Regions from separate parts of the Arthrobacter sp. 1088 genome, predicted to be linked through region 3. Evidence: predicted binding sites of a transcription regulator. Region 3 holds the regulator's gene; each other region holds the start of a gene.
What was found. The regulator LexA, encoded in region 3, represses DNA repair genes until DNA is damaged. The targets are predictions, from matches to a motif close to TCGAACANNTGTTCGA.
Positions count from the first base shown of each region.

Region 1: J2Y41_RS09715 (DUF222 domain-containing protein) is a predicted target of LexA. The motif match lies at 1,299-1,314, and genes of this name have one in related genera.
Region 2: J2Y41_RS22790 (LexA family transcriptional regulator) is a predicted target of LexA. The motif match lies at 3,506-3,521, and genes of this name have one in related genera.

Region 1 covers NZ_JAVDSM010000005.1:212,167-224,108, forward strand. The annotation lists gene J2Y41_RS09705 (hypothetical protein) at 24-584, shown strand; gene J2Y41_RS09710 (hypothetical protein) at 587-1,087, shown strand; gene J2Y41_RS09715 (DUF222 domain-containing protein) at 1,403-3,751, shown strand; gene J2Y41_RS09720 (4-hydroxybenzoate 3-monooxygenase) at 3,937-5,124, opposite strand; gene J2Y41_RS09725 (IclR family transcriptional regulator) at 5,235-5,975, opposite strand; gene J2Y41_RS09730 (aromatic acid/H+ symport family MFS transporter) at 6,140-7,408, shown strand; gene J2Y41_RS09735 (Hpt domain-containing protein) at 7,422-7,844, opposite strand; gene J2Y41_RS09740 (signal peptidase I) at 7,837-8,502, opposite strand; gene J2Y41_RS09745 (TasA family protein) at 8,690-9,295, opposite strand; gene J2Y41_RS09750 (nitrate reductase) at 9,546-11,942, shown strand, end outside.
Region 2 covers NZ_JAVDSM010000027.1:350-8,396, reverse strand. The annotation lists partial or broken gene J2Y41_RS22800 (SpaH/EbpB family LPXTG-anchored major pilin) at 1-62, opposite strand, end outside; gene J2Y41_RS22795 (GEVED domain-containing protein) at 168-2,402, opposite strand; gene J2Y41_RS22790 (LexA family transcriptional regulator) at 3,535-3,966, shown strand; gene J2Y41_RS22785 (Y-family DNA polymerase) at 3,959-5,257, shown strand; gene J2Y41_RS22780 (FAD-dependent oxidoreductase) at 5,528-5,758, shown strand; gene J2Y41_RS22775 (NmrA family NAD(P)-binding protein) at 5,762-6,280, shown strand; gene J2Y41_RS22770 (hypothetical protein) at 6,280-6,636, shown strand; gene J2Y41_RS23175 (RNA polymerase sigma factor) at 6,712-6,867, shown strand; gene J2Y41_RS22765 (hypothetical protein) at 7,514-7,759, shown strand; tRNA gene J2Y41_RS22760 (tRNA-Val) at 7,730-7,804, opposite strand.
Region 3 covers NZ_JAVDSM010000004.1:353,478-365,419, reverse strand. The annotation lists gene priA (bifunctional 1-(5-phosphoribosyl)-5-((5-phosphoribosylamino)methylideneamino)imidazole-4-carboxamide isomerase/phosphoribosylanthranilate isomerase PriA) at 1-347, opposite strand, end outside; gene J2Y41_RS08480 (hypothetical protein) at 382-540, opposite strand; gene hisH (imidazole glycerol phosphate synthase subunit HisH) at 541-1,302, opposite strand; gene hisB (imidazoleglycerol-phosphate dehydratase HisB) at 1,299-1,925, opposite strand; gene J2Y41_RS08465 (histidinol-phosphate transaminase) at 1,972-3,090, opposite strand; gene J2Y41_RS08460 (LysM peptidoglycan-binding domain-containing protein) at 3,168-3,527, opposite strand; gene lexA (transcriptional repressor LexA) at 3,884-4,627, shown strand; gene J2Y41_RS08450 (ATP-dependent DNA helicase) at 4,637-6,694, opposite strand; gene hflX (GTPase HflX) at 6,687-8,249, opposite strand; gene J2Y41_RS08440 (methyltransferase) at 8,742-9,356, shown strand; gene dapF (diaminopimelate epimerase) at 9,337-10,305, opposite strand; gene miaA (tRNA (adenosine(37)-N6)-dimethylallyltransferase MiaA) at 10,368-11,273, opposite strand; gene miaB (tRNA (N6-isopentenyl adenosine(37)-C2)-methylthiotransferase MiaB) at 11,294-11,942, opposite strand, start outside.

The DNA.
Region 1 (11,942 bases), on a different contig from region 3:
AGAGCATCGGGCGCGGGTGACACGTGGATCCCCATAACAAGGTTCCTTCCCCGGACAATTACGCCGCATTCCTCGCAAGGTTGGACGCGGCAACCACAAGCCTGACCACCCGGGCGAGGGCCCTTGACAAGGCACTGTCGGCGATCTCGCTGCTCTTGGGACGGTATCAACGGGCCCTTCGAGGCTGGGAACGGAGACTGGTCCGCGTCGATAAGGAACTAGACCGGCACTCCGGCGAGCCCCAGACGTCGGCTGCCCTTCATGAGCTCCAACGAACTGCCGTTCAGATGAGGTCAATGCACAGTGAACAGGTCCTGCGGCTCACGGAGAAACTGTCGCTCAAGCAAGGACAACGAGACGCCGTAGGCCGCTCGCTCCTCGAACTTGAAGTCATCAGGGCCAAACTGGAAACGTCCCGGAGGTTGTCACGGGACCGCGAAAACCTGGGCAGGGCCCTCTACGAGCTTGCGGGTACCGGCAGTGGCGCCGCGAAGATCCCCGATGTGGGATTGCGGAACGACCTTAGGGAAGCACGCGAGGCAGTAATTCTGGCCGAAGCACTCCTCGAAGTGAAGGGATCCTGACCATGGAAAACGCGCCGGACGCTGTTGAAATCGTGCGCTGGATGAGGAAACCCGGCGACAAACCCATTATCAAATTCGTCACTTTCAGCATCCTTGCCGTGATCCTGTGGCTGATCCTGATGATCTTCATGCCTGCCCTGAGAAACGCTGTCCCGGCGTCGATCTTCATTGCCGTGTTCGCCGCGATACTTACTATTCCCACCGTCGTCGCCCAGAGGAACCTGGTGCGTGGCTTGGCAAAACGGATCAACGACACCCTCACGGAGCTGACAGGCAGCCCCGACGACAAGATCTCCACAAAGCAGCTACGGAAATTGATCAAGAGCGGTGAGCAACTTCCACTGCTGATCAATGGGGTTCCCGGTTTGCGGCTGCACGTGAAAAGGGTTGCAAGTGCCAAGGAAGATGGCTCCGAGAAACTCCTCGCGGTCATCACCGTTGCCCCGGTGAGCAGTGGAACTGCAAGCTTTGACCGGCTGCTTGAGGCGGCGTTGTACGGATGACGGTTGGGCTGGCCTTCGCCGGCTCTTGGGGACTGAAACGAGGCTAGTAGGACAACGGTGTTTTGACGCTGTAGTGGTCTGGATTTGGGGTCCCCAATTCGGCTTCAGAAGAAGACCGGTTCAGTGCTGAACGGCACATGTCCGAGCGGGTCAGTCTGTTCTCCTGGCAATCCACGCCCCGGCGCGATCTGTGGGCCCTAAATCTCTGATTCTGAACACATGGTTGATGCCTGGAAACGGTTGGGAAGCTTGTGACACCCAAGGGCAGCGGCACTGCTTCCTAAAAATGTCAGACCCTGGTGAGAGGGTTTATTCATGGGAAGCATTGGGGAAATCATGGCGCGACGGGCAGCGATGCCTGGCGTCGCGATGCGCCCCCGGGGCCTTCCCCGAGGAAGCCACACCGCACCTGCCAGCGTCCAGGCCGGCTGTGAAGGCCCGACGGCGGCGGCTGCGGCAGGCGGCGATTCGGAGAAGCTCAGGGCCATGGCGCTGCTTCGCGGCATTGAACCGAAATCCTTCACTGCACTTAGTGAAGTGGACGGTGAAATCAAGCGTGTTCACGGCCTGGAACCACTGCCTTTCGCTGGCCCTGGGGTCGATCCTGAAGTTGAAGTCGATTCAGGAATTAGGGTCGATCCTGAAGTCAGCCCTGTTTCCCCAGGACTGGGCGGTTCCTTGGGAATTGAGGGCGCGCCGGGGCTTGAGGGTGCGCTGGGGCTTGGGGATGCGCTCGGGCTCGAGGATGCGCTGGGACTTGGGGATGCGCCGGGACTTGGGGATGCGCTCGGACTTGGGGATGCGCTGGCGGACAGCGTTGGGGCCTTGGAAAGTCTGCGTTCCGTCACCGTGGCCAGTGCCCCGGGGTTCGGTTTTGCCGAAGCCGCGGGGTTCGCCGGGCGGGTGGAGGAGATCGCCCGCACCGTGGAATACCTGCAGGTCATCGCGGCGCACGCCGTGGAACGGACCCGCACCCAAGCCCAGCAGGCACGGCCCTCCTCCGCGGCGGGCACTGGATGGCAGACAGGCTGGACCAACCCCGCACCCACAGGACCAAACCCCGCCACCGCCACAGCCACCGCTGCAGGGTCCGCTGCCGCTGCTGGCTTCAATACTGCTGCTGGATCCGCTGTTGCTGCTGGCTTCAATACTGCTGCTGGATCCGCCGCTGCTGCGGCGGACGCTGCTGCGGTGGCCGATGATGGCTACCGCAACGCCGCGGAATTCCTGCGGGCCCGCCTGAGGATCGGCATCAGCGAAGCCCGGCGCCGGCTCGCCCTGGCCTCCCAGGTCCTCCCCGGGACCGGTATCGCCGGGCAACACATCCCGGCCCGCCGCGAAATCCTGGCCCAAGCCCTCGAATCCACACAAATACCCACCCGGTCAGCGAGCATCATCAGCACCGCCCTGGATAAAGTACGGCTCCTCACCGACGAGGAAACCCTCACCCGGATGGAACACGCCCTCACCCGCACCGCCGCCGGGTCCGACCCCGACTTCGTCCTGAAAATGACCAAACGCTGGAACGACCTGATCGATCAGGACGGGCCAGAACCCAGCGAAGAAATCCTCCGCCAACTCCAAGGCACCTTCATCCGCAAACCCCGCCACGGACTGCACCACCTGGAAATCTTCGCCACCACCGAACAATACGAAACACTCACCACCGCCATGAACACCGCCACCAACCCCCGACTCACCACCGGAAACAGCGACACCACCGGAGCCAACGGAGCCACCGGAACCAACGCAGCCACCGGCGAAGGCAACGTCACCGGGGAAACCAACGAGAGCGTCGACGGGAACGTCGACGGTCAGGCACCCGGAACCGTCCACGGCAGTGACCGCGGGAGCGAACCAACGGGGCCGGACCTGGACCGGCGTTCCCGGGCCCAGAAACTCCTCGACGGCCTCGTCGGAGCCTGCGGCGTGGCACTGACCACCGGGAAACTGCCAGCCAACGGCGGACTCCGCCCCCAAGTCACCGTCACCATCAACCACCACGACCTCTTCCAACAACTCACCCGCACCGCCCCGCCCGGCGCAGCCCCCACACCACACGGCGCAGCCGCCACCCAGACCACACGACCTGGGCCTGGAACGGAAGACCCCCGTCCCGGCGCAGCCACACCGCCCGGTGCAACCGCAACACCACACGGCGCAGCCGCCTCCCCACCCGGCGCAGCCGCCACCCAGACCACACGGCCTGGGCCTGGACCGCAACACCCCCGGCTCAGCTCCGGCTCCGCCACCTTCGCCGGCCCGATGCACCCCAACACCATCCGCAAAATCGCCTGCGACGCCGACATCCTCCCCGTCCTGCTCGGCAGCGAATCCCGCGTCCTGGACATCGGGCGCACCACTCGGATCTTCCCGCCCCACATCCGCAAAGCCATCACCGCCCGGGACCAAGGCTGCGCGTTCCCCGACTGCACCATGCCCGCCCCCTGGTGCGAAGCCCACCACATCACCTACTGGTCACACGGCGGCACCACGTCAACCAACAACGGCACCCTGCTCTGCAGCCACCACCACCACCTCATCCACAAAGAAGACTGGCGCATCGACATCACAACAGGGGTTCCGTGGTTCATCCCGCCACCCCACATCGACCCCAAACAAACACCCCGACGCAACCACCACCACACACCCCTCAGAACATAAGAGTCCGCCGCGTCCAATTGCGCTCTGCTGCCTCGCCACAAGGGTGACCGGCCTCGCCACAAGGGTGACCGTCTCGCCACAGGGTGACCGCCCGCCGTCGAGCGCTCCTAAACTACGCCTCGACCCTAAGCTGAGCCTGCGACATAAGCCGAGCCCGCGACCCTAGACCCAGCCGCGACGAAGCCTTACCGCGACGTCGGCCAGCCCGTGTACGACTCAGCCAGGTATGCCTTGGCGTGCTCGGACGAGACCACAGAGTGCAGCTCGCCCAGCTGGCGGGCGCGGTCAAAGTCGTCGGCGCCGGGAACGGTATGCAGCATGGAGGTCATCCAGTAAGAGAAATGCTGTGCCTTCCAAACTCGGTCCAGGGCGCGGTCGCTGTAGGAATCCAGCAGTGTGGTGGAACCGTTGGAATAGAAGGAGTCGAAGCCTTCGAACAAGACCTTCACGTCGTGTATCGCGAGGTTTAGTCCCTTGGCGCCGGTGGGCGGGACGGTGTGTGCTGCATCGCCGGCAAGGAAAAGATTGCCGTGGCGCATAGGAGTGTGGACGAAGCTCCGGAACGGTAGGACCATCTTTTCCAGGACAGGGCCTTCGTTGAGCTCAAAGCCATTACCGTTTACGCGTTTGCGGAACTCGGACCAGATGCGTTCGTCGTCCCAGTCGGCCACGTTTTCCTTGGGATCGCACTGGAAGTACATGCGCTGCACTGTCTCGGTCCTCTGGCTGATCAAGGCGAAACCATGCTCGGAGTTGGCATAGATGAGCTCGTCGGAGCTGCGTGGAGCTTGGGCCAGGATGCCGAACCACGCGAACGGGTATTCGTGGAAGAACCACTTTCGGTTTGCTTCGGGGATCTGGAAGCGGCAGTGGCTGCGGGACCCGTCAGCGCCAACGAGGAAGTCGGCCTGGATCTCGAACTCCTGACCGTCGGAATCGGTGAACCAGATTTTCGGTTTGCCCTCGAGATCGTGGACAGTGGTGTCCGTGACGCTGTATCGAACGTCGCCGTCGTCCGCCTCGCGTCGCGCAGCGAGGTCGGCGAAAACGTCTGTTTGTGGGTACAGCCACACGGATTCACCCACCAGTTCCTTGAAGTTGATGCGGTGGCTTTCGCCGTTGAACCGCAACTCGATGCCATCGTGCCGGTCACCTTCGCGCAGCACCCGGTCTGAGACGCCGGAGTCCACGAGCAGGTTTACGGTGCCGTGTTCCAGGATGCCCGCGCGAACTGTTTGGTGGATTTGTTCCCGGCTGCGGACCTCCACCACCACGGATTCGATGCCTTGCTTGGCCAGCAAGTGGGAGAGCATGAGCCCTGCGGGTCCAGCACCCATAATGGCGACTTGAGTGGTGACGGTTGTACGTGCCATGGTGTTCCTCGCTTCGTTGCGGTCCCGCCGGGACGGGATGAGTCTGGAATCAGTGTGGCGGGTAGTGCGTGACGGGTGTTACATGAATTCCGTTGAACGGAAGCTCTACATTAGTCCCTGAGCTGCCGCCCTATTCCCCGGGCAGCGGTTTGCAACGCCGGAACAAGCGCCTGCAGGCGCATCTCAGCCAAGGGCACCACCACGCCAAGGGCCGCGACCGCTCGCCTCTTGCCGTTCATCACGGGCACGGCGATGCCCCAGGTGTCAGGATCAACGACTCCCGCCAGCTGCGCATAGCCCAGCTGCGCGGCCTCAGCCAACAGGTGGCGCACGACGTCGGAAGTCACCTTTCCTTCCGGGTCCTGGAACTGTTCGAGGTACTGCGCCTGCAATTCCCGGGACTGGTGTGCCATCAGCGCCAGGCCGGCGGAGGATATGTGGACCGGCATGCGTCCGGCGACGCGTGCTCGGTTGGCGACCGATCCTCGGCGCGAAAGCCGCTCCACAAACAGCGCCTCCCAGCCCTCAAGGACTGCCAGGTTCACGTTCTGGTTCAAGACTTGCTGAATATCCTCCATGAAGGGCATGGCCGCTTGACGGAGTGCGAGGGTGGGCGAATTTCTGTTGACGAGCTCCCACAATCGGAGGCCCAGCCGAACGTTCCCGCCAGCACCCAGTTCCAGCAGGCCATGCTCGGAGAGTTGACGGACCAGCCGGTGGGCGGACGACAACGGGAGGCCGGACCTGTCGGCGAGTTCGGTCAGCTGCAGGGAGGGGGCACCTTCAGGAAAGGCTTCAATGACCCGGACTACGCGATCCACCACGGAGTCACCTGATGCTGAGTTGGCCACGATGCGCTCCTTTGCTGCCGCTCCCCTACCCGACCCCGCGGGGGCCTCTTCCATTCAATGGTAGAACGTGCTTCAGATTACTCCCGCCGGTGATACAACTCTCATAACCGACCGGCCGTTCTGCTGGCCACATCCCATTCCCAAAGAGAACTCCCGAGGACACTATGCCAACGATGCCATCTGCCCGCCGCTCACAATGGCCAGTCTGGCTGTGTTGGTTAGCCATGGTCTTGGACGGCTTCGACCTGGTGGTCCTGGGGTCTGTCATCCCCACGCTCATCAAGACCGGCGACATAGGCTTCGATGCCGTTGGAGCCACCTTCGCTGCAACTATTTCCCTGGTAGGCGTGGGGCTCGGCGCACTCTTTATCGCCCCGCTATCCGATAAGTTCGGCCGGCGGAAGCTCTTGATTGCCTGCGTGGCCGGCTTCTCGCTCTTCACGATCGGAGTCGCGTTCGCTCCCAACGTGGCGGTCTTCTCCATACTGCGCCTGCTGGCAGGCCTCGGGCTGGGCGCCTGCCTCCCCGCCGCCCTTGCGTACATGAACGATTACGCACCGGCGGGCTCAGCCGGAAAGTCGACCACGCGGACTATGACCGGCTACCACGTAGGCGCTGTGGCCACCGCGTTCCTGGCCATCCTTGTTGTCCCTGACTGGCGCCTCATGTTTGTCATTGGCGGCGTTGCCGGGCTGGCACTCCTGCCATTCCTGTGGGCGAAATTGCCGGAGTCACTTCCTGAAGCAGCACCCGCGAAGGTGGACGAAACAACAAAGGCGGCTACCGGCGTCGTGCATTCCACGGACGGCAAGCAAAAGACCGGGTTCCGCGACCTGCTGCAGAAGCCCTATCCGCTGGTGGCCGTGGGCATTGGCATCGCGTCGTTCATGGGATTGTTGCTGGTTTACGGCTTGAACACGTGGTTGCCGCAGTTGATGGCAGCCGCCGGCTACACCGTGAGCACGGGCCTGACGCTGCTGCTGGTCCTCAACCTCGGCGCCGTGGCCGGCCTGGTTTTGGCCGGAATTCTTGCCGACCGGCACGGAACCAAGAAGATAGTGCTGCTGTGGTTCGGGCTTTCCGCAGTGTTCCTGGCCATCCTCAGCGTGAAGATCCAGAATGAGTTCCTGCTCAACGCCGCGGTGTTTGTCACTGGCGTCTTCGTCTTCAGCTCGCAGGTTCTGGTTTACGCATGGGTCAGTCAGCTGTTTCCGGCGCGGCTCCGGGGAACGGCACTCGGGTTCGCTGCCGGCGTCGGACGCCTTGGTGCGATCGTTGGTCCTGCCGTGACTGGAACCCTGGTGGCCGCAAACATTGCCTACCCGGCCGGCTTCTACGTGTTCGCCGCAGCGGGACTTTTGGCTGTCGCAGCGCTGTTCCTGGTGCCCCATCAGGTCAAAAGTCCTGAGCCCGTGCCAGCGGGAGAACGGTAACCGAGGCACGACGCTAGGTGCTCCGCTGCCCGTCCAACTTTCCGGGCTGTGGGTGAAGCGACTCGCGGGCCTTGCCCAAGAGTTGCGGTCCGGCCGCGTAGCAGCGATCGGTGTATTGCCGGAGCGCCGGGAGTGCCTGGACGGCGTAGTCGAAGTGTTCCTCACGGATCATCGACTCGATGGCCTTGCACTGGTCCTCTGTCTCAAGCGCACCCACCATTGCCGAGGAGATCTTGAGGCTCAGCACGGCGTCCATGCTGGCATCGGCGTCGTGTTGGCAGAGGCCGTTTGAGATTCTCAATAGTCTGCCCGGCAACATCGAAAGGTAAGTGGAGAGGAAGCGCAAGGCCGGGGTGGGGTCTCCCATCTCATCGGCCAAGGCCTGCAACCTGCACGGTTCCAGAGCCGGAACCTGACCGTCTGCTTCTTCAGTCATGGCTGGCCGCTTGTGGCTGCGCGGCGTCTTCCGGCGTCGATTTGTTGGGGTCCCTGCTCCAGATGGAGGCGAGCATCCCGATGACCAGGATGCCGGGCGCACCGTATATCAGGATGTTCAGGACGAGTGGTTCGCGGAGGGCACGGATGGCGTTCCCGACGTACGGGATGGTCGCGATCTGCTTATCCACGGTTTTGCCCTGCAGGGTGGCGATCCACGGATCGATGCCATTATTCGCGTCGCCCTTGGTCTGGACAGCCACGCCGCCATCGGCCGTAGTGGTGATCTCAGTGATGCGATGCGTCTCCACCCGCTGGTCTTCCACGGGAATGTGGTAGGTGATGATGTCACCCACCTTGACGTCGGCGATTGGCGTTGGAACGGTGACGACGACGTCACCCGGGTTGATCAACGGCGCCATCGATCCTGTCAGCATGGTGGAGGTTTGGTAGCCCAGGATGCGTGGCCCGATTGCCAGGAAGAGGAAAACCAAGGCCGCCATAGCCAGCATCGCGAAACCGAGGAATTTCATCGTTTTAGCAGCGATATGGCGGAACGCAGCGGCTTTCGCGGGGGTCTCGACGGCGGTCGCCGTCAGTGCCGCGGCTGAACGCCGGCCCTTGAGTGCGGTTCCGCTGATGCTGGTCAGTGCGCTCATGGTCCTGGCGTTCCTTCCGGTGTTGGTTATCTTCTGATTGAAAGTCTGGGCTATACGGCTCAGGCTTCCTGCGGGAAATCCTCAAGTCTGGCTCAGGAAATACCGGCGGACCTGATCGGGCAGGGGGGCGCCCGACCAGGCCCGGCGGGGCTCTGTGTTGAAACTGGGTGGTGCTGCTGGGGTGGTGTTACTTGGTGGTTTCGGTGCGTTGGGTGCCGGTGAAGGCGAAGGCGATGGTGCTGGTGGCGCCTTGGAAGGTGTCGTTCGCGGTGGTGGGGAACGCGGTGGTGACTTTGAGGTAGTCGGTTTTGGCCGGGGCCAGGGCGGTGAGGTTGTTCAGGACTTTGTTCGCGGTGATCACCGGGGCGGCGGCCATGACGGTGGTTTTGGTGCCGGTGCAGGTGTAGGGGGCTGCGGCGCCGGTCCAGGCGACGGAGCAGTTCTCGATGGTCAACTGCAGGCCGTTGGTGACGTCGGTGGTAAGCAGTGAGGCGGTGGCGCCGGCGGAGGTGGTGAGGGTGACGTTGTTCAGGTCCGAGTTGCCGGTGTTGGCCAGGGTGACGAGCTTTTCGACTTTGTCTCCGGGCAGCAGGCCCGCGACGGGGACGTTGAGGGTGTTGTTCGCTCCGGTGCCCAGGGCGATGGTGACGGTGCCGGCGGTGACTTGCTGGCTGGCCGAGGTGGAGGACGTGAACGCGCCGTAGGTTCCCATGCCGGCGACGGCGGCTGCGGTGCCGAGCAGTGCGACGGAAGCGAGGACCTTGCCGGAGGTGGTCTTGAGGCTGATGGCCATGGGAATCAGTGTCCTTTCGGGAGGCCACCGCTGCCGGCCGGCCGTTTCCTGTGCCGGCCCTGAGTGGCTGACAAGAACCACTGTGCCGGGCCCGGATCAAGAACCACTCCTGCAATCCATCAACACTTGCTCAGGAAAAGATCAAGGCTCTTTGTTCCGTTTCCCACCCCTTGGCAGGCACTCTGGACTGATAATAAGCAACCTGATAATCCTGTAACGAAGGCTCAACGCTAAACACAGAGGTGGGATCATGGTGGATCGCATTACTGATATATGGGGCACAAGGACTCCGTTTGAGCGAGAAGCAGAGTGGCCTTCCCGCGTGGATTACGCCCTTCAGGAAGGCCTCACTGAGGGCGATGTTGACCATTGGGTCCAATCCGCTTGCGTGCTGTGCAGCAACGGCTGCGGCTGCGATATTGCCGTAAAGGATGGGGTCATGGTCGGCATTCGTGGCCGTGCGGAAGACCGCATCAACAAGGGACGCCTTGGGCCGAAAGGACTCCTCGCAAGCTGGCAAGGCGTCTCGAACAAGGACCGCCTCACCCATCCATTGATCCGCGAAGGCGGCGAATTAGTCCCAACTGATTGGGACACGGCCATGAAGCGGATCGTGGCACGCAGCAAGCAACTCTTGAAGGAGAAGGGCCCCCTCAGCCATGGCTTCTACACCAGCGGCCAACTGTTCCTTGAGGAGTACTACGCCCTGGGCGTGATTGGGAAGGCTGGTATCGGGACACCCCACATGGATGGAAACACCCGCCTGTGCACCGCGACAGCGGCGTCCGCGCTCAAGGAAACCTTCGGAGCAGACGGACAGCCAGGCGCCTACGAGGACATCGACAATTGCGCTGCAATTTTCCTTTATGGCCACAACATGCCCGAGACCCAGACCGTCCTCTGGGCTCGCATCCTGGACCGCCTTTCAGGACCCACACCGCCCAAACTGGTGTGCGTCGACCCTAGACATACGGAGGCCGCGCGCTTTGCCGACGTGCACCTGGCGGTGCGGCCCGGCACCAATCTTGCGCTCATGCACGCCCTGGTCCGGGAGGTCCTGCACAACGGCTGGGAGGACCCCAGCTACATCCAGGAACACGCACTCGGCTACGACGAGCTGAAATCCACTGTGGAGGAATGGACGCCCGAGGCTGCTGCCGAGGTGTGCGGCGTCAGCGCCCACGACATCAGGAAGGCCGCCCGCATCTTCGGCACCTCGGATCGGGTACTGTCCACCGTTTTACAGGGCTTCTACCAATCGTCACAGGCCACAGCTTCCTCCTGCCAGGTCAATAATCTTCATCTGCTGCGCGGCATGCTCGGCCGACCCGGAGCCGGCCTACTACAGATGAACGGGCAGCCGACGGCGCAAAACAACCGCGAATGCGGGGCCGACGGCGACCTCCCGGGCTTCCGTAATTGGCACAACCCGAAACACGTTGAAGAACTGGCCTCCCTGTGGAACGTGGATCCCGCGATCATCCCCCACTGGGCACCGCCAACCCATGCCATGCAAATCTTCCGCTACGCGGAGCAAGGATCCATTAATTTCCTCTGGGTCTCAGCTACGAACCCTGCGGTCTCCCTGCCGGAGCTGCCCCGGATACGGGCAATCCTGGCCAAGCCGGAACTGTTCCTGGTGGTGCAGGATCTGTACCACACCGAAACCGCCAGCCTGGCCGACGTCGTCCTCCCCGCCGCCGCGTGGGGCGAAAAGACAGGAACATTCACCAACGCTTCGCGCGTGGTCCATATCTCTGACAAAGCCGTAGACCCGCCCGGGGACGCCCGCAGCGATCTGGATATTTTCCTGGACTACTCCAACCGAATGGGCTTCACCACCTTGGACGGCACGCCCTTGTTGACGTGGGAGGGTCCGGAGGACGCCTTCGAAGCTTGGAAAGAATGCTCGCGCGGGCGTCCTTGCGACTACACCGGACTGAGTTACTCGAAACTCCGTGGTGGCAGCGGGATCCCTTGGCCCTGCAATGCGCAAAACCCGGATGGCACCACACGCCTCTATACGGACGGGGTTTTTCCCAGCGATCCTGACTACTGCGAGAACTACGGTCACGACCTCTTGACGGGGGCCGAAGTGGAGCCGGAACCGTACCGCGCCAAAATGCCCAAGGGCCGCGCCTGGCTCAAAACAACCAAGTACCATCCACCGCACGAAGAACCGGACGACGACTACCCGCTCCGGTACACAACCGGTCGGACGGCGTATCACTTCCACACACGGACCAAGACGGGACGTTCCAGGACTCTGAACGCGGCGGCGCCACGGATGTGGGTGGAGCTCTCGGTCGAAGACGCTTCAGCGCTGGGGATCAAGGAGGGCGACATCGTCCGCGTATCGTCGCGGCGAGGTCTGATTGAGGCGCCGGCTCGAGTCAGTGGCGTCCGGCCGGGCACAGTTTTCGCACCTTTCCACTATGGATACTGGGACTCGAGCGCACCCTCCAGCCCGGATGATTCTCCCAAGGATTCGCAGAAGACTGCAGCCAACGAGCTCACCATTACCGAGTGGGATCCGGTGTCAAAGCAACCGCTTTTCAAGAATGCGGCGGTGAAAGTAGAGAAAATCCGTGACGGTGATGGGCCGGCTCCGGCGCCCAACACCACCGCTTCAAGGCAGGCAGGACAA
Region 2 (8,047 bases), on a different contig from region 3:
ACCGCCCCGGCGATCGTGGCGGCGGCGGTCTTCCAAAGCCGCCCGGTGTGGTGATTACTCACAGTGTTTTCCTCTTTCATCGTGATGGTTCTTCCTACAGGTGGTACTCGGAGATGGACATGCACCGCCCCGCCCCGCAACACGCACAGGGCCAGGAGGGAACTCTTCTAAGTGGTAGTGGTGGGCTGCTGCTGCCGGCGGTGGTTGGCGGCCAGGGCCAGGGCGAGGGCGGCCAGCAACAGGGCCGATCCTGCGGTGGTGAAGGGCCACCAGCCGATGCCGCCGGACTCGGGCAGCTCCAGGGCCGGCACATCCCGGACCGTGAGCAGGAAGATCCCGTCACCATCGGCGTCGGTACTGGTCACCACCCCACCGGAGCCTTGACCTGCGGAGCCTTGTCCCGTAGAGCCTTGTCCGAGGGTTACGGTGCCGTTGGTGGCGATGGTGAATTTCACCGGTTCGGCCAGGAGGTTGAAACCGGCCGGGGCGGTGGTTTCTTCAAGCCAGTACGTTCCGGGCTGGATTCCTTCGAGTTGGAACCGGCCTGTTTGCCCCGCCACGGCCGTCACGGTGGGGCTGGCCAGCACGGCACCGGGGGTGCCGGCGTTATCGACGTGCACCGCCCAGGTGGAGCCGGCCATCGGCACCCAGGTCCCGCCGGAGGACTCGCCGATCTTCTCGATCAGGACCTTCGCCGGCGTCACGTGCGTGGTGGTGCAGTCAGGGCCGGCCGCCCCGGAAGAGGGTGCGCAGGTCTGCGGTGGTGTGGTGGTGGAGGTGCCCGTCACGACGTTGACGAGTTGTTCGTTCCACGCCCCGGCTTTGACCAGCACACTGTATTTCAGGGTGGCCGCCTGCCCGGCCGGCAGCGTGAACGCCGCCGTGGTCAGCAAGGTGGAGGGTGGTACGGGGTTGGCCACCGGCACGGGTGCCCCGGTGCCGATGACCAGGGTCGCTGACCCGGACACGAATGTCGCGTCATCCAGGACCTCTGCCAGGTTGTCCTTCAGCACCACCCCGGTGATGGTGCCGCTGATACTGGACGCCGTCACCGTGTACACGATGGTCTGGCCAGGGCTGACGGACTGGTTTGCGGGAACGGACCCGTTGACCGTGGCGCTCTTCTTGATCTTCCAGGCAGCCGGCGCGGTGACCTGCGCATCATCGGTTGCCGAGACAGGCAACCCCAGGGGCGGGTTCCCGGTGACCTTCGCCGTGTTGGTCACCAACCCCGTGGTCACATCCGAGGCCGTGACCACATACGTTGCGGTCGCCGTCACGGACTGCCCCGGCAAAAGGATCCCCGGAAGGCCAGGCCAGGCATACGACAAAGCCGACATGGTGCCCGTTCCGGAGAACTGGGTTTCGGTGATGACCACCGAGGTCAGCGTCACGTTGCCCGTGTTCTTCGCCACGAACGTGTACGTCGCCGTTTCACCGGCCACCAGCGTGGTCTTGTTCACCGTTTTCACCAACGTGATCGCCGGAGCGGACGAGGGAGCAACAGTGAAGAGGTAATCCTCCACCTCACCGGAATCCGATGCACCGATCGGGACCTGGACCTGGGCGGTGGTGTAACCGATCCGGAACCGCGCATACGTCGTCCCCGCACCCACCCCGGCAGGGACCGCCCAGGTCAGCGTCGCCGACGTCGCACCGGCCACGAACGAGGCGCAGGCCCGCTCGGTAGCGCTGTCGAAAAGCCCGTTCCTGTTGAAATCAATCCACCCACACGTCATGCCCGGCTTGCTCGCCCCGCTGATCGCCACCGTCGTGGAATAACCCGTAGAACCCTGCACCATCGGAGCCAGAACCACGCCATCGTCCATCAGGTCCAAAGCCGCCGTCGCACCCGCATTCGGCGAAACCGTGCCGTTCGCCACCGACGCGTTGTCCTCCGTGACATTCGCCCCCAACGTCACATCCGACAGATCCGCCCGCGCAGCATTGTTTTGATCGTAGGAAGCAGGCGCATCACCAAAATCCTGCGGAACAGTCACCGCCATGACGAAGTTGTCCGCGTTATGGTTTGGATCTTGGGCGTCGTTGATCGTGTATGGCGGAAGCGCGCTGGTGGTCTGGACGAAGACCGCGCTGATATCGAACGTCAACGAGGTCACAATGCCATTGATACGGACAGATCCACAGGCCGCAGTCGCTTGGGCATTCACAGGTTGAGGATCGTTCGTTTGGGTGGTCGTCTCGCACCGAGTACCTGCGTTGTCGTTAGTGGCCGTAATGGCATTTCCCGACACGCTAAGGTTTCCACCGGAAAGCTTGGTCATCGTCAAGCCCGTGGTTGCGAGATTCAACACGGCGTGGAGCTGGGACTGGCGGTCGACAGGTCCTTTCTTGTTTTCGTACCAAGTCACGTTTCCACCGAGGCCAGCGATGTTGAGCACTGGATTCCTCACGGGCTGGCTAAACGCGATCGTGACCGTCCCCAAGCCGCTACAGGGACCGGTTGCCGCGCAATTATTGACCGCGTTGGTAGCGAATTCAACAGCCGGGGACCCAGTCCCAATGTTTTGTGAGAAATCAGAGGCCACATATCCACGGCTGCCCATCGTTGACTGTCCCACGAGGTCAGTCAGTCCGGATTGATCATAGGTGGCCGTAAGACCGGATCCTGGCATCGTCAAAATAGCCGCTCCGCCGGTAACGTTTGCCTGGTTGGTTGCTACTTCGTAGGCGTGAGCTGATGGACTTAGGTGGAGCACCCCCATTGAAAGTGCGCCAAAAACGACCATTAATACGGCAACGAAGGCTGTTATTTTCCCAAGCAGATACTTCAAGGGATTCTCTCCAATGAACAGTGACCGACAGACCCCACAGCCGACGGCCAAACATATGTTGCGGAGCCTGACCGATTGCGTCCGGCAAGGTCGGGTCTCCAGTCAAAGGAGTGCGGGATTGGAAAAGTTCATGTCGCGAAAAGCGAAAACTCTTTGAGAAGCTCGGGGCTCCCCAGGAAGGCGACCGGGCCGGAACTCGGACCTTCTGGCAGGATCCTGAGCTGGCCGGAAGAGGCTGTCATCTGGAACAACAGCCTGGTGGACTTTGATGCCCTCCAGCGCAGGATGGTTACTGCCAAAGCCGAACTACCGGCTCTGGCGCATCACCTGCCGGCAACCTTCGCGGCCTTCGATGTCCCGGAGTGCTGGATGAAATCACCACCGAGGAAAGCTTTCTGAGAAAACGCGTCACTACCCTCTGCTAACGCGCACTACGTAGACGCGGGGCTCAAAGGCCACGGAATCTCTGTTGGCAAAACAGACTGTGGCTTCTGGCCCCCGTCACAAGCGCACCGCCTGCACAGTTTGTCCGGACTGAGTACGCAGGTCAGTGCGTACGCACGTTGAACAGGGGGACAACCCCCCGTCCTGGCCAACGTGCAGTGTGGCCGGTCACCTCCGGTTGGCCGGTCACACACCCCCGGGCATAAGGCACCGAATGCGACTTGGTGGAGTCCCTATTCTGTCGGTGGAACGGCGTACACTTTAATTCGAACATATATTCGAAAAAAGGTGTGTTGTGGGCGTGATAGTTGGCCCCCGTGTGATAGATGCGGGACTCTCTCTGGTAGCTGTACTGATGGCACCGGTAGCGGTTGCTGCTGGCTACCCCTCACCGGCCCAGGATTACTTCGACGGTCGCATTGACCTGAACGAGCACCTGATCAAGGACGTGACCAGTACCTTCATTGTCCGAGTCACCGGGCAGTCCATGCAGCAGGCCGGCATCAGCGACGGCGATGAGCTGATCGTCAACCGCGCACTGGAGCCCAAGGACGGATCTGTCGTTGTCGCTGTTCTTGACGGCGAGCTGACCATCAAGAGGCTAAGGATCACCGCCCACGGTGTCGTCCTGCAGGCCGACAACCCGGACTTTCCTGACATCAAGGTTCCTGCGCTCTCGGACCTGACCATCTGGGGCGTTGCGACACGGTGTTTGCACCATGTCTAAGCCCGCAATCATGCGCCGGATGCAGGAGATAGCGCATGTGGACGTGAACTGCTTCTATGCCTCAGCCGAGCGTGTCTTCAATCCCGCACTGGAGGGTAAACCGCTCATAGTTCTCTCCAACAACGACGGCTGCGCGGTCACCCGTTCACCGGAAGCCAAGCGTCTGGGCATTGGGCTCGGCGAGCCGTGGTTCAAACTGCGCCCCCGGGCCAAGGAATGGGGCCTAGTGGCCCTGTCCAGCAACTACGAACTGTACGGGGACATTACAGCCAGGGTCATGGAGCTGCTGGGCAGGTATTCAGCCTGGCTGGAGGTCTACTCCATCGACGAAGCATTCCTGGGCGTCAAGGGTGAACCCGATGAGCTGCTGCAGCTGGGCCGGACGATGAAAGAAGCCTGCAGGCGCCATGTCGGCGTGCCTGTCTGTGTGGGCATCGCGCCCACGAAAACGCTGGCCAAGCTGTGCAACAAATGGGCCAAGAAGAACCCTTGGTTCGATGGCGTCTGCCGCTGGGAATCTGTACCCGTCGAGCAACGGGAAGCACTCATGGCGAAGCTGTCGGTGATCGAAATCTGGGGCGTGGCCACCAGACTCACCAAGCGCCTGAACGCGATGGGAATCTTCTCGAGCCTGGACCTCACCCGGGCTAATCCTGTGGCGATCCGCGACAAGTTCTCCATTGTCATGATGCGCACAGTTCTGGAGCTGCAAGGCACTCCGTGCATTCCCATGGAGGAAGAACGCATCGGCCGGGACCAGCTGATCTTCTCGCGGTCCTTCTCCACACCAATCACCACCGGTGCCGGATTGCGGCAGGTCATGAGCGTCTACGCGCAGATGGCCAGTGCCCGCTTGGCCAAGCATGACCTGCAAGCCAAAGTTCTCACGGCGTTCGCAGCGACGTCGCACTTCAACCCAAACGAAAAGTCCTTCCCGTCGGTGTGTTTGGCGCTGCCGATGCCCACCGCTGATCCTGTGCTCCTGACCAGGGCAGCCCTCGCCCTACTGCCCCAGGTCCACGAGGGAGTGAAGTACGTCCGGGCCGGGATCATGGTCACCGACCTCCGCCCGACCGGTAATCAGAAGCCCCTGGAATTGTTCGAGAACCCGCACGAAGAACGCGGCATCGGCATCCTCGTCGAAGAGGTCAGCAAACGATACGGCCGTGGCTCCATTGGACTGGGCCATGCCGGCATCAAAAACGGGCCGGCCTGGTCCATGAAACGCGACATGCTCTCCCCCAGGTACACCACCCACTGGGATGAACTCCCCCTCGTCAAAGCCGCCTGACCGGCAGCAACAGCAGAAAGGAAACCGCAGTGGCTCTCGCACCTGAAGCCGGCACCGCGTAGCTGTCGGCGCCGGGGACGTCGCCAGCGTTGAGTACTGGCAGGTGCAGGCTCGACCATCTGGAGCCCAGGCAGAGCTGCATACGTTCACGCTGCGGCGGGAGCCGCCGGCCACCGGGTGGCAGCTCTATTCCCTTTCCCGGGCAGCTGTGGGAGCGGGCCTCGCCTGCCTGAGTGCACCGCGGAAGCTGGTTGAGGCCGATGCGAGCGCTTGGATCCAGTACGGTGGTTGCTCGCTCCAGCCGTAGGCCAGATCCACTGGGCAGGCGCACAGACCACAACAGTCTGGAGCGGCTACATGGATGGCGCCGCCCGCTCCGGCCGCCGAGCCGCCGATGAAATCCTCGAAAAACTCTCGCAACCGGCGCTCTCATCCGCCCGGACGGGGCGTGGGCTGTTCCTTCCGCCCCGGGTCAAATCCTCGGCCCGAATGGGATACTGAGCTATGGTTTTTTCGTCGGGCAGGGGCACTCCGGGTGTGGTGGTAGTGGTCGGTGCGACCGGCCGGCAGGGATCGGCCGTGGTCCGTCACCTACTCAAAGACGGTTGGCAGGTGCGCGCCCTGACCAGAAATCCGTCCAGTGACGCTTCACAGGCCCTGCGCGCGCTCGGCGCCCAGGTTCCGCAGGCGAACACCGAGGATCCCGGCTCTCTTCGGACGCCGTTCCAAGGGGCGTACGGGCTTTTCAACGTCCAGAATCCCATGACCAGTGGAATCGACGCCGAAGTCCGGCAAGGCAGCAACGTGGCGGAGGCCGCCGCTGAAGCGGGCATACGCCACGTGGTGTACGGGGCGGCAGGAGTCAGCGACCAGCCAACAGGCGTCGGTTCCTGGGACTCGAAGCTGGTTATCGCCCGGCGCTTTCGCGAACTCGGACTGCCGCTCACGGTGCTCCGGCCAATGGCGTTCATGGAACTAATGACGGACAAAGGTTACTATCCGCAGTTTTCCACCTGGCACTGATGCCAAAGCTAATGGGCCCGGCCCGGCCGGTGGGCTGGCTCTGTGTTGACGATCTGGGTGCCATCGCCGCCCGGATGTTCGCCGACCCCGAACGGTGGAGCGGCGCGGTGCTGGGACTGGCATCTGACGTGCGGTCAATAGACGAGTGCCGCACCTTGTGGCGGGAACGGACCGGACGAAAGCCCCGTGGTTTGCCGATGCCGGAGAAGCTGTTTGAACGGTTCGTGGGGAAGGACCTCACCACCATGTGGCGATGGCTGCGGACCGGGCAGTTCGACATGAGTACGCAGGCAACGCGCGAGGTCCTGCCGGAGGCCCGGACCGTTAAGGAATGGCTGATACAACGGCCAAAGTGAGCGGTACTGAGCACCGCGGAGATCGCGGGGCTGCCGCTTACCTTACCTGCCGGAGGTCGGGGCTCGAACTGCTCCTTGGTTGGAGGAAGGCACGACGCCGAAGACGCCACGGCAGCCGCTTTCCTTGAGTTATGGCGCCGTCGGGAAGGCGTCAGGCTGGTTGATGGTTCGATCCTTCCGTGGCTGTTGGTTACAACGACAAACACCGCCAGGAATCTTCAGCGATCATAGGTCCGCCATCGAAGGCTCTTAGACACCATTCCCAGACGCAGAGAAGCCGAAGCGGAACTGGATCCGGCCCATCCAAACTACGACTCGTCGATGAATGATGAGGTCGCAGCGGCGTTGGCTGTCTTGAAGCCCTTGGACCTCAGGCTGGTCAGCCTTGTCGTTTTCGAAGAGTTGCCCTTGCCAGCGGCAGCTGAAGCACTCGGGATTTCACCCGGGGCAGCTAAATTCCGTATGCACACGTGCCCGCCAGAAGCTGAAGGCTGCGCTGCCTCGATCACCTCACCATGTCCATTCGCCAGTATTGAAAGGAGATCCATCATGAACGCCCCCTCGACTGCCGTTTACAGCGGCACGGCAACGATTGACCTTGGACAGGCTCCCGCTGGTGCGACGGGTGTTGAGGTGGAACTCACCTGCCTCACCGAAGGTAAGTTCGTTTTCCCGGATGGCGCCAACGTCTCCTGCTCTTCGTCCGATCTGGGAACACGCGGTGCCTGGTCAAAATATGTCGTTGCTTTGGAGCCCTCAACACAAGGGGTGGCCCACAACCGAAACTGGGAACAGGTGGCAGATCAGCGCCAGATACATCGCACAAGGTCCTACCGAGTGGAAAATCAACGCGAAGGGCGAGAGCTATGGCGTCGAGGTGCCAGGACGCGAAGCCCCGGACCTACTCGCAGTAATCGCCACCAACGGAGCAAAGGGCTACGTGTACTCGGACCAGATGAACGGAACCGATCCGGCAAACCCGGAAGAAGCTGCCAGGAACCTGCCTAGACCCCAACGCGAAATCCCGGTTTACCTCAGCGATGGCGCCACGCCTGAAAACAAAGAAACCCCCGGAAAATCCGGGGGTTTCTGTTGGTGGGCGATACTGGGTTCGAACCAGTGACCTCTTCGGTGTGAACGAAGCGCGCTACCACTGCGCCAATCGCCCCGGTACAACGGGTAAAAGCTGCATCAACTCGCTGATGCATACAGAAGACTAGCCCACCCGGGCTGGATTGCAAAACGCGCTCAGACCACTGAACCACAACGGTGGAATTACAGCCGTGAAACTCCCCAAGAGGCCCGTAAATTCAAGGATCCAAGCCCCTTGGGAAGCAAAAGCAAGCAACCGATTTGGAGTTTGAAGCAACCTCCTATAGAGTTCTTACTCGTCGGAAAGCGACGGAATGCC
Region 3 (11,942 bases):
GGGTTCTCCAGTGCTGCCGTACCGAGGTTTACCCGCTCCACGCCCAAATCCAGGGCGCGTTCCAGCGACTCGTCATCCCTCAGACCGCCGGACAACTCAACCTTTACGTTGAGCTGGGAGACGACCTCCCTGATGAGGTCCGCGTTGTTGCCACGGCCAAAAGCGGCGTCGAGGTCCACCATGTGCACCCACTCAGCACCGGCGTTCTGCCAGTTCAAGGCAGCTTCCAGAGGCGTACCGTAGCTGGTTTCCGAGCCTGCCTCGCCTTGCAGCAGGCGGACTGCCTGGCCATCAACGATGTCGACGGCGGGGAGGAGTTCCAGAACGGACTGGGCAGAGGTGGTCATGTGTGTCCTAGGAGTTGATGGGGACGCGAGGCGTTCAGTTGCCCGGCAGCGTCAGGAGATAGGCGGCAAGCAGGGACATCCCCGCCAGCACATAGAAGGAAACGGAAACCCACAGTGGCTTCTTCTGCTGATGGAAGGAGATACCTCCACCCACCAGCACGCCGGCAAGGCCCATAAGCACTACCGACCACACTTAGGCTGCACCACGATCGTCCGCTGCCGGACCTTGTGCCACCTTGGCTTCAGGTTTGCGAAGCCCGTCCACCCAGTTGCGCAGGAGGCGTGCCCCGGCATCTCCGGATTTCTCGGGGTGGAATTGGGTGGCGCACAGGGGGCCATTTTCAACAGCAGCGATAAAGGGGGCTCCGTGCTCGGACCACGTCACCAAAGGTGGGGCCATCCGGGGCTGGACGACGTCGAAGTTCCACTCCTGCACGCCGTATGAGTGCACGAAGTAGAAACGTTCCTGTTCGACGCCCGCGAATAGCTTGGATCCTTCAGGCACGTCCACCGTGTTCCAACCCATGTGGGGAACCACGGGGGCGGGAAGGAGCTCAACTTTGCCCGGCCATTCGGCCATCCCCTCGGACTCGGTTCCGTGTTCGACTCCGGCCTCGAAGAGGACCTGCAACCCAACGCAGATCGCCAGGACAGGCCGTCCACCCGCGACGCGGCGGCCAATCATGCGGATGGCATCGACGGCCTTGAGTTCCCTCATCACCGTTTCAAAGGCACCCACGCCGGGGACCAGCAGCCCGTCGGCATTCAGTACGTCCTCAGGCTTGGAGCTAAGAACCACCTGGGCGCCTGCACGCTCAAGGGCGCGAACAGCCGAACGTACGTTGCCCGAACCGTAATCCAGCACCGTAACCGTGGGCTTGCCTTCGGGCGACTCCGGCTTGACGGTTGCCGAAGCGTCGGTAACCGCACCGTCCTTCAGGATTTGCCCGCTCATAGCGCCCCCTTGGTGGATGGAATGCCCTCCACGCGGGGATCCGACTCCACTGCAGAACGAAGAGCCCGGGCAAAGGCTTTGAACTGGGCCTCGACGATGTGATGGGGATCCCGGCCTGCGAGGACGTTCATGTGCAGGCAGATACCGGCGTGCAACGTGATGGCCTCAAAGACGTGACGGGTCAGCGAACCTGTGAAGTGGCCACCGATCAGGTGATACTCCTGCCCTGCAGGTTCCCCTCCGTGCACCAGATACGGGCGTCCGGAAACATCCACGACTGCGTGCGCCAAGGCTTCGTCCAGAGGAACCGTTGCTTCGCCGAAGCGGCGGATTCCGGCTTTGTTGCCCAGGGCAGTACGCAAAACCTCACCAAAGGTAATGGCCACATCCTCCACGGTGTGGTGGGCATCAATGTGGGTGTCACCCGTGGCCTTGACGGTCATGTCAATCAGGGAGTGCTTGCACAACGCCGTCAGCATGTGGTCATAAAAGGGAACCGTGGTGCTGATGTCCGAGACACCGGTGCCATCCAGGTTGATCTCCACCAGGACGGAGGATTCGCTGGTGGTGCGCTCCATGCGCGCAGTGCGGTCAGCGGACGGCTTGGCGCCGGTTTCGCTCATTGGGACGTCCTTATACACGAAGAATGGGGTGGGTCTATTGACAAGTTTAGTTGGGCTGGGACGCAGCGCTGTCCAGAAGGGCTTCCAGGGCCTCAAGGAAGGCCGTTGTTTCCTTTTCTGTTCCCGCAGTCACCCGCAGGTGCCCTGGAATACCGACGTCGCGGATCAGGACTCCCGCATCCAGCAAGCCCTGCCAGACTGCGTGCGGGTTCGAAAGCCCACCGAAGAACACGTAGTTTGAGTCCGAGGCCGCAGGCTTGAGTCCCATTCGGAGGAGCTCGGTCACAATCCGGTCCCGCTGGACCTTGATGTCTTCGACGTCGGCCATGAGCGCTTCGCGGTGGTTCAGGGCGGCCAGGGCCGTGGCTTGTGTGACGGCTGAAAGGTGGTAGGGCAGCCGAACGAGCCTGATGGCATCGGTGACCTCGGGCGCGGCAGCCATGTAGCCCAACCGGGCACCTGCCAAGGCAAAGGCCTTGCTCATGGTGCGCGAGACGATCAAACGCTCCCGCCCGGGAAGCAGCGTCAGTGCGCTCGGGGTGTTGTCGTGCGCGAACTCGTGGTAGGCCTCGTCCACGATGACGATTGCCTGGCTGGCCTCGCCGGCTTCGTACACGGCTTCGACCACGTCCAGGCCCAGTCCCGTTCCCGTGGGGTTGTTCGGCGAGCACAGGAAGACGATATTCGCTCCGGTCTCCCGCACCTGGGCAGCCGCAGAAGCCGCATCCAGGCCATAGTCATCAGCTCGCACCCCACGGACATACTCAGTGTCCGTGCCACTGGCAAGCAACGGGTACATGGAATACGTGGGAGGGAATCCCAGCGCCTTACGCCCCGGACCTCCAAAAGCCTGCAAAATCTGCTGCAGGACCTCGTTGGAGCCGTTGGCTGCCCAGATATTCTCCGCGGAAAGCCCGTGTCCGAGGTAATCGGCAAGGGATTCACGGAGTTCCGTGAATTCGCGGTCAGGATACCGGTTCAGGCCAGTGGCCGCGGCGGCAACAGCCTGGGTAATCGCCGCTTGCACATCTGCCGGAACGCCATGGGTGTTCTCGTTGACGTTGAGCAAAATGGGGACGTCAAGCTGCGGCGCGCCATAGGGGCTCAATCCACGCAGGTTGGTCCGAAGGGGAAGTCGGTCAAGTCGCTCAAGCTGGTCACTCACCAAGACAGTTTAAGGTGCCGGTGCGACTGCGGAGTAACTGTGACGCCAGAGACGCTGGCCCCTCGCCCCCTGGCCGCTCAATTGGCGGGAACGAACAGCTGCTGGCCGGGCTGGATGCGTCCCCCGCGGAGATCGTTCAACTGGATGATTTCCGCGATGACATCACGGGGGTCCCGCTCCGGCGCGGCCGCACCGGCGATGCCCCACAGGGACTGCCCTGGCTGGACAGTAACCGTAACTGCCACCGGCGGCTGCAGCTGGGCTTGGGAATCAGAAGCTTTGGCCGGGGAGTTGATGAAGCCGGCAAGGCTCAGCAGCGCAGCAAGGAGAAGCATGACGGGAATTCCAAAGAAGACGATCCTGCCGCGTTGGGTAAGCCGGAGACGCGCAGGAGCCGGAGTGTTGCGGAATTCGTGGAACGTAGAGATTGCGGACATGAGCTGAGCCCTTCTGAGCGATTGCCTGCATCGGATGCCCGTTGCCGGCTGCCAATTCCTTGTGTTCGCCGAGCCCGGCCCCGAATGTTCGAACACTTTCTTCGAACATCCGAACCGCGCTCAACCTTTATAGAACACATATTCGAACCTTGCTATGACATTTTTAGCACTTATCATCGAACGGTGTCGAGACTCGCTAGAACGAATGTTTGATAAACGCCTGTGCCTGGCCTAGGTTTGAGTGAAGAAACAGGCACTGTTTCAGTGGAACAGGAGGGTCTGACATTTTTTCGGATCCCACATCCCCGGGCACACTTCAGACCGTGGCCGGGCGGAACGGAAGGGCATTGGCGAACATGGCAGCGAAAGCCACCGGCGGCGGGGCACCCCTGCGGAGCCAGCAGCCTCAAAAGAGTCCCAAAAGCCTGACTGTCCGGCAGAAGAAAATCCTGGAAACCATCCAGCGGTCTGTCAATGACAACGGGTATCCGCCCAGCATGCGCGAAATTGGCGACACCGTGGGTCTCGCGAGCCTCTCCAGCGTCACGCACCAGCTCTCCCAGTTGGAGAAGCTCGGCTACTTGCGCAGAGATCCCAAGCGCCCCCGCGCCATGGAAGTACTCATGCCTTTGACCCTTGACGGCGGGACAATTCCCGGAGTGGAAGCAGCTACTACACTCCGCAGCGCAGGCGGACTCGCCGTGACGGAACTGGCCAGCGCCAGCGACACCGCGATGGTACCCCTGGTTGGACGCATTGCTGCCGGTGGGCCCATCCTCGCCGACCAGACTATTGAGGATGTCCTGCCCCTGCCCCGGCAACTGGTGGGCCACGGCGAACTGTTCATGCTGAAGGTCGCTGGGGACTCAATGATCGATGCCGCAATTTGTGACGGTGACTGGGTGGTTGTCCGCCGCCAGAATGACGCCATCAACGGCGATATCGTGGCAGCGCTCCTGGATGACGAAGCCACGGTAAAAACCTTCCGCCAGCGGGACGGCCACACATGGCTGCTCCCCCAGAACACGCAGTACGAACCGATACTTGGAGACCAGGCCACCATCATGGGCAAGGTCGTCTCGGTACTGCGCTCCCTCTAGGGAGTTCGCCTACGTTTTCTTTGCGCCCAGGCGTTCCAGGACGCCGCGCACCACGTTGCGGTCCGTCGTTGCCCAAAATGGCGGCAAAGCGGCACGCAGGAACCCGCCGTACCGTTCGGTGGAAAGCCGTGAGTCCAGGACGGCCACCACGCCTTTGTCGCCGGTGGAACGAATGAGGCGTCCTGCTCCCTGTGCAAGACGAATTGCCGCATGCGTAGCCGACACCGCCATGAACCCGTTGCCCCCGGACTGTGCAACGGCCCGTGAGCGTGCGGTCATTAGCGGGTCATCGGGCCTCGGGAACGGAATGCGGTCAATCACCACAAGGCGGCATGAACCGCCAGGGACGTCGACGCCCTGCCACAGGGACATGGTGCCGAAGAGGCAGGTGTCCGGTTCATCGGCAAATTGCTTCACCAGTGCTGCCATGGTGGATTCTCCCTGGCAGAGGATGTCCACATCCAGCCGTGGGCGCATGGCATCTGCAGCTTCTTCGGCCGCCCGACGCGATGAGAACAGGCACAGGGCTCCCCCACCGGATGCACGGATGAGGTCTTCAAGCTCATCCAGGGCCTCGGGTGAAGTGCCCCTGCCGGGCTTGGGCAGGTGCTTGGCCACGTAGAGCACACCCTGCTTCGGATAATCAAAAGGTGACCCGACGTCCAACCCGGTCCAGCTTGGCGCCCCATCTCCAATAAGCCCCAGGCCACCGGCTGCGGGTTCAAAGGCAGATCCAATGGCCAGCGTGGCAGAAGTAAGCACCACTGTGTGCCCCGCGAAAAGGCCCTCCCGCAGGCGGCCGGCAACGCTAAGCGGGGCGATGTTGATCAGTGCGGGCGCGGTCTCGTCCGGGTGTGAGTATCCCTGCTGGGGATCGAAGGTGCTGTTTCTGGAGAACCACACCACTTCACGGTTCTCCTTGGCTGCGAGCATCCGCTCGCACAGTTCCAGAATGAGCATGAGCCGTGAGCGCGCAAGCTGCCTCCCGCCGTCGACCGCGTTTGAAGAGTCGGTTTTCGAGTCGGACAATGCGGCGCGTGTGGCATCGCGCAGCTGGTCCAGGCAGTCCAGTTGTTCGTCGTTTAGCCCATTGGGCAGCAGTCCGTTGGGGACACCGGCAATGGCCATGTCCAATCGATCGGCGGCCGCGTTCAGGGCGTCTACGGTAATAGCGGTGTGTTTGCGCGCGCTCGAAGCCGCAGCATGCACCATTGCCACGGACAGCTGACCTGTCACAGCTCCCGTGACCCGGTCCTGCAGCTCATGTGCTTCGTCAACCACAACGACGTCGTACTCGGGCAGGACAGCAAGGCCTTCGAAGGCACTGACGGCCAGCATGGCATGGTTGGTCACCACGACGTCAGCCTCAGCCGCCCGGGCCCGTGCCTGCTCGCTGAAGCATTCCTCGGCAAGCGGACATTTTTGCGCTCCCAGGCACTCCATGGACGTCACGGAGACCTGCCTCCAGGCGCGGTCGGTGACACCCGGCATCAGTTCATCGCGGTCGCCAGTGGCCGTCTTTTCGGCCCATTCACGGAGCCGGACCACTTCCTTGCCCAATTGCGACGACGGGCCGCCAACCGCCGCTGCGAAATGGGGAACGCTGGTGTCCTCACCCAGGGAAAAAAGTTGCCCCTCGGACGGCTCTTCGCTGGGGAAGCCGCCCTCCAGCTTTTGCAGGCAAACATAATTTGCCCGGCCCTTAACGAGCGCCACGTTCACGGGACGCTCAAGGGCCGGGCTTATGGTCTCCAACAGCCGGGGCAGGTCCCTGCCAACAATCTGCGTTTGCAGGGCCAAGGTAGCGGTGGACACAAGCGTCGGTTTGTTGCTGTCCATGGAATGGGCGATCAACGGAATCAGGTACGCCAAGGACTTACCCGTTCCCGTTCCAGCCTGGACCAACAAATGTTCACCGGACTCGATGGCCTTGGTGACTTGCCTGGCCATCTCGTGCTGGCCTGAACGGCTTTGACCGCCCATCCCGGCAACAGCTTTGTCCAACAGTTCGAGGGTGAACTTCTCCCCCACCGACTCGACGACGTCCGCCGCCACCTTCTCAACCATTGCTGACGAATGACTCCAGTTCGGCCGCCAATCCCTCACGGACCATGGCCACCACGCGGGTTCCGTTTTCCTCGTGCTCGAGGCTCAGGATTTCCGAATCGGAGTTGTGCAGCTTGTTGACCATGTCACCGCGGTCGTACGGGATCAACACTTCGAGGCGGACTCCCGGCCGGGGAATGGACCGGCTGATCTCTTCCAGGAGCTCAGGAATGCCCTGGCCTGTGCGCGTGGAAACCACGGCGTGCCGCGGCTCCTTCTGCTTCAGGCGTTCCACTACGAAAGGATCAGCCACGTCCACTTTGTTCAGGACGATGATTTCGGGGACCTTGCGGGCGTCGACCTCGGTGAAGACAGCACGCACTGCCGCGATTTGCCCTTCCGGGTCGGGATGGGAGGCGTCCACGACATGCAGGATCAGGTCTGCGTCGGCTACTTCCTCCAGCGTGGAACGGAAGGCTTCCACCAGTTGCGTAGGCAGCGAGCGGACGAACCCAACGGTGTCGGCCAGCGTGTAGCCGATGCCGTCCGGCGTTTGCGCCTTCCTGACCGTCGGGTCCAGGGTGGCGAACAGCGCGTTTTCCACCAGCACTCCAGCATCGGTCAGCCGGTTCAGGAGCGAGGACTTACCAGCGTTGGTATAGCCGGCAATCGCAACCGAAGGTACGGCGTTACGACGGCGGTTGGCCCGCTTGGTCTCGCGCGCAGGCTTCATGGCGGCAATCTCCCGGCGAAGCTTGGCCATGCGCGTCCGGATCCTGCGGCGGTCGAGCTCGATCTTTGTTTCACCGGGACCACGGGAACCCATACCGGCGCCGGCTCCACCCACCTGGCCACCGGCCTGGCGGGACATGGAGTCACCCCAACCACGAAGCCTGGGGAGCAGGTACTCAAGCTGTGCGAGCTCAACTTGTGCCTTGCCTTCACGGCTCTTTGCATGCTGCGCGAAGATATCCAGGATCAGCGTGGTCCTGTCCACCACCTTGACCTTGACGATGTCCTCAAGTCCGCGTCGCTGCGAGGGGGAAAGCTCGGTGTCCACCACAACGGTATCGGCTCCCGTGGCAGCCACGATGTCCTTGAGTTCCTGGGCCTTGCCCGACCCCAGGAACGTTCCGGGATCCGGTTTCGTACGGCGCTGAACCAGTCCGTCAAGGACCTCTGATCCGGCAGTCTCTGCCAGTGCTGCGAGTTCGCGAAGCGAATTCTCGGCGTCAGCCAAGGTGCCTTCTGTCCACAGGCCGGCCAGGACGACGCGTTCCAGGCGCAGCTGCCGGTATTCGACCTCTGTGACGTCTTCGAGTTCGGTGGAAAGGCCCGCTGTACGGCGAAGTGCACGACGCTCGGCCAGGTCTTCCTGGTCGCCGTCGTAAATGCTGTGTTCGTGGTCAAGCGTGGAGATCGCTTGTGCCCTGCCGAAAACGCCCTTGGCATCATTGTCATCGGATGCCTGTGCGGGTACATCCTTGGAAAGAATCCGGTCAATGACGGCCTGGATTTGTTCAGGACTCATGTCCTGGGCGTCGGAATCGGATCCGGAGTGCTTCTGGGTGGTCATGGTCTCCTTAGACTGTTCGGCATATCCAGAATAGTGCTGTTTGGTGTCCAATGGGACGGTATTCGCGGTGGGCTGACGGGCTTCGGCCATATAGGGCCTCCTGTGGTGCTTGAATCGAGCGGGTTGGTCCGCGGGAGGTCCTGTCCTGCAGGAGAATTCGTCGCCAATCCAGAAGCCAGGCGCTGACGGCAGATGGCTGGGCCACTGCTTTCGCGACAGCTGGGTGGGACATGTTCTACTGAGCAACCGCGATCCACCAACAACGGGAGATGCGGAGTCTGCCGGACGGAACCTGCGGGCGGAATGGCCATGCGCCGGGCTGATGTGCCAAGCGGGCCTGCATCGCGGGCAGGTGCCTTGCCGACTGTTTGGCCGGCTCGGGCTGATTACTCAAAGATCAAGAACATGCCTTCCACATTAGCAGCACTGTCAAACCGTCCCGGCCCGAGGGCAGTTTCCCAAGCCGCCGGAAGCCAACTAATCTGGCAAATTATGGAGTCTGCACACTATTTCAGCGCCCAACCGGCCGGTCCGTTTACCCGCAAGCCCCTCACTGTGGAACTGGCTGGAGCTACCCGTCAGGTGCAGACCTCGTCGGGCATCTTCAGCCCCGACGGTGTGGACAAAGGCACCAAGGTCCTTCTGGCCGAGGTTCCACCGCCCTCGCCCCGGGGCAACCTGCTGGATATCGGGTGCGGTTGGGGCCCTATTGCCCTCACCATGGGGCTCATGGCGCCCCATGCACAGGTCTATGCCGTGGACGTCAACGAGCGCTGCATCGCCCTGACCAATGAAAACGCCGTTTCCCTGGGCTTGAACAACGTGAAGGCCAGCCTCCCGCAGGAGGTAGATCCCGGCGTCGAATTCGACACGATCTGGTCCAACCCGCCCATCCGCATCGGCAAGGACGAGCTGCACTCGCTTCTCCTGACGTGGCTGCCCCGGCTGGCACCGGGCGGCAACGCATGGATGGTGGTCCAGAAGAACCTGGGCTCGGACTCACTCCAACGCTGGCTGGCCAACGAACTGGACAAGTCCTACGCAGTCTCCCGGGAAAGCACTTCCAAGTCCTTCAGGATCCTTCGGGTCAGGAAAGCGTCCCACTAGCCACAATGACCGCCGGCCCGCTGAGCTCAACGTGTTCGCGGCCGTCCTCGCCGGGGAAGAACTTCACTTCCACTACGCCGCCGGGAACGTTGACCTGCCAGGCATTGGGGGCGCTGCTGCCAGCCCAGTGACGTATTGCGACGGCGGCCGCACACGCACCGGTGCCACACGATTGCGTCTCGCCTACGCCGCGCTCGTGGACGCGCATGGTGATACTTCCCACACCGTCGTGGACCAGCGGTTCAGCGGGCACCACGAACTCGACGTTGGTGCCATTGGCAGGCTTGGGATCCACGACCGGAGCTGTGAACAGCTTCGTGGCGGCGAGCTCACTGAGCTCAGCAAGTGCTACCACCGTGTGCGGGTTGCCCATGCTGACCGACAGCCCGGGCCGGGCCACCTCCAGACCATCTGCGCTGACCAAAGCATCCATGGCTTTGCTTTGTGCTTCTGCAGGGAAGATGAATTCCCATGGGCCCATATCCACGGCATAACCGCCGGACGTGCGCACAATCTTCTTGATGCCGCCACGTGTTCCGATGGTCAAGGACTGACCCGGACCGAGCTCAACCAGGCCTTGGTCGATCAGGAAGTGTACGAACACTCGGACACCGTTGCCGCACATCTCGGAGAGCGAACCATCGCCGTTCCGGTAGTCCATGAACCATTCGGCAGAGGCGTCCTGCTCAAGCAGGATGCGGCCTTCGGGCAAATACCGCGAGGGGACAGCCCGGATAAGACCGTCACCACCAATTCCCCGATGCCTGTCGCACAGCTGTGCTACCTGCTCTGGTGAGATCTCGTGGACAGCACCCGGATCAGCAATCAGGACGAAGTCATTACCCGTTCCATGGCCCTTGGAAAACGCCAAACCGGAAAGGCTGGCAGTGGACACGGTGGCACCGGCAGCGGCGGACTGCTGGGCGGGAACTGCGGCGGTTTGATCCATGGGACTAGGCTACCCGCCGGGCAGGTTCGGTCAGAAATTGCTGTATGGGAGTGGCAGCCCGGCTAGGCCAGCGCCACTGCCTTGGCCACAAGGTCCGGGTCCTGCCAATCGAGCCAGGCGATGCGGGGATCGGCCCTAAACCAGGTCAATTGCCGCCGGGCGAACTGCCGCGTGGCCACAATGGTTTCCTCAGCTGCCTCCGGGACACTGGCTTCGGCGTCGAGCACCCTGAGGAACTGCGCATATCCCAGGGCACGCGAGGCCGTTTTGCCGCGCCGCAGCCCAGCCGCATCAAGGCGTTCCACTTCCTGGAGCAACCCCGCATCCACCATCCGGTGTACGCGGAGCGCAAGCCTCTCCCGCAGAACCTCCCGTTCCACAGCCAGGCCAATCTGTATGGCCGGCTGGAAGTACTCGCGTTGCGGCATGAACGAGCTGAACGGCCGTCCCGTCATTTCGTAGACCTCCAAGGCCCTGATCACCCGCCGGGCATCCCCCAGACGCCCTGCCGAGATGGGATCCACCTTTTCAAGCCGGGCACGCAACGGCGCCAGACCGAACGTTTCCCATTCGTCCTCAAGCCGTTTTCGCAAGACAGGGTCCGTGCCGGGAAACTCCAGTACATCCAGGGCGGCCCGCACATAGAGGCCCGAGCCCCCCACCATGATGGCGCGCTTGCCCCGCGCGTGCACGTCACTAATGACGGCGCGGCATTCCGCCTGGAAGTCCGCCACGCTGGCTTCCTCGGTGACATCTTTTGTGTCCAGCAGATGGTGTGGCACACCCCTGCGCTCGTCCACAGTGATCTTGGCCGTCCCGATGTCCATGCCCCGATAGAACTGCAAGGCATCAGCGTTGATGACCTCACCATCGAGGGCAAGGGCCAGCTCGACGCCCAGGTCCGATTTACCGGAACCGGTGGGGCCGACGACTGCGATGACCGGCGGCGCGGCATGGGAGGGAGCCATTCGACCTCGAATAATGGGCGTCAGGCGCCGCGAACAGGCAGTGACGGCATGCCCAAAGACACACCTTTCCTGCCCGACGCCGCACCCGCGCTCGGAACACCGCAGGAATCTGCCTGCGAACGATCCCAGGCGTCACCAGCCCTTGACCGGCGCAACATGTAATCGTCCAGGCCGGCAGGATCGGCAACCAGGTGGAATGCCGCGGCTTCGGTAATGGTCACGGTGACAAAGTCACCTGGTCGGGGGGTTTCCGCACCATCAGGTACCGAGAAGTGAACGAGTCGCTGATCCTTGGACCGGCCGGACAACCGGTGCGTTTCCTCTGCTTTGCGGCCCGACTGCGCTGTCACCAGAATTTCCACACGGCGACCCAGCTGCTTGGCGTTCTCCTCCGCGGCGATACGGTCCTGAAGGGCGGTCAGCCGTTCGAAACGTTCCTGGACCACTGCTTTGGGAAGTTGCTCCGGGAGCTCGGCAGCAGGCGTACCAGGCCGTTTGGAGTATTGGAAGGTGAAGGCTGAGGCAAACCGCGACTTCTCGACGACGTCGAGCGTCGCTTGGAAATCCTCTTCGGTTTCTCCGGGGAAGCCAACAATGATGTCCGTAGTGATGGCCGCATTGGGAATCCGCTCACGCACCTTGTCCAGGATGCCAAGGAACTTGCTGGAG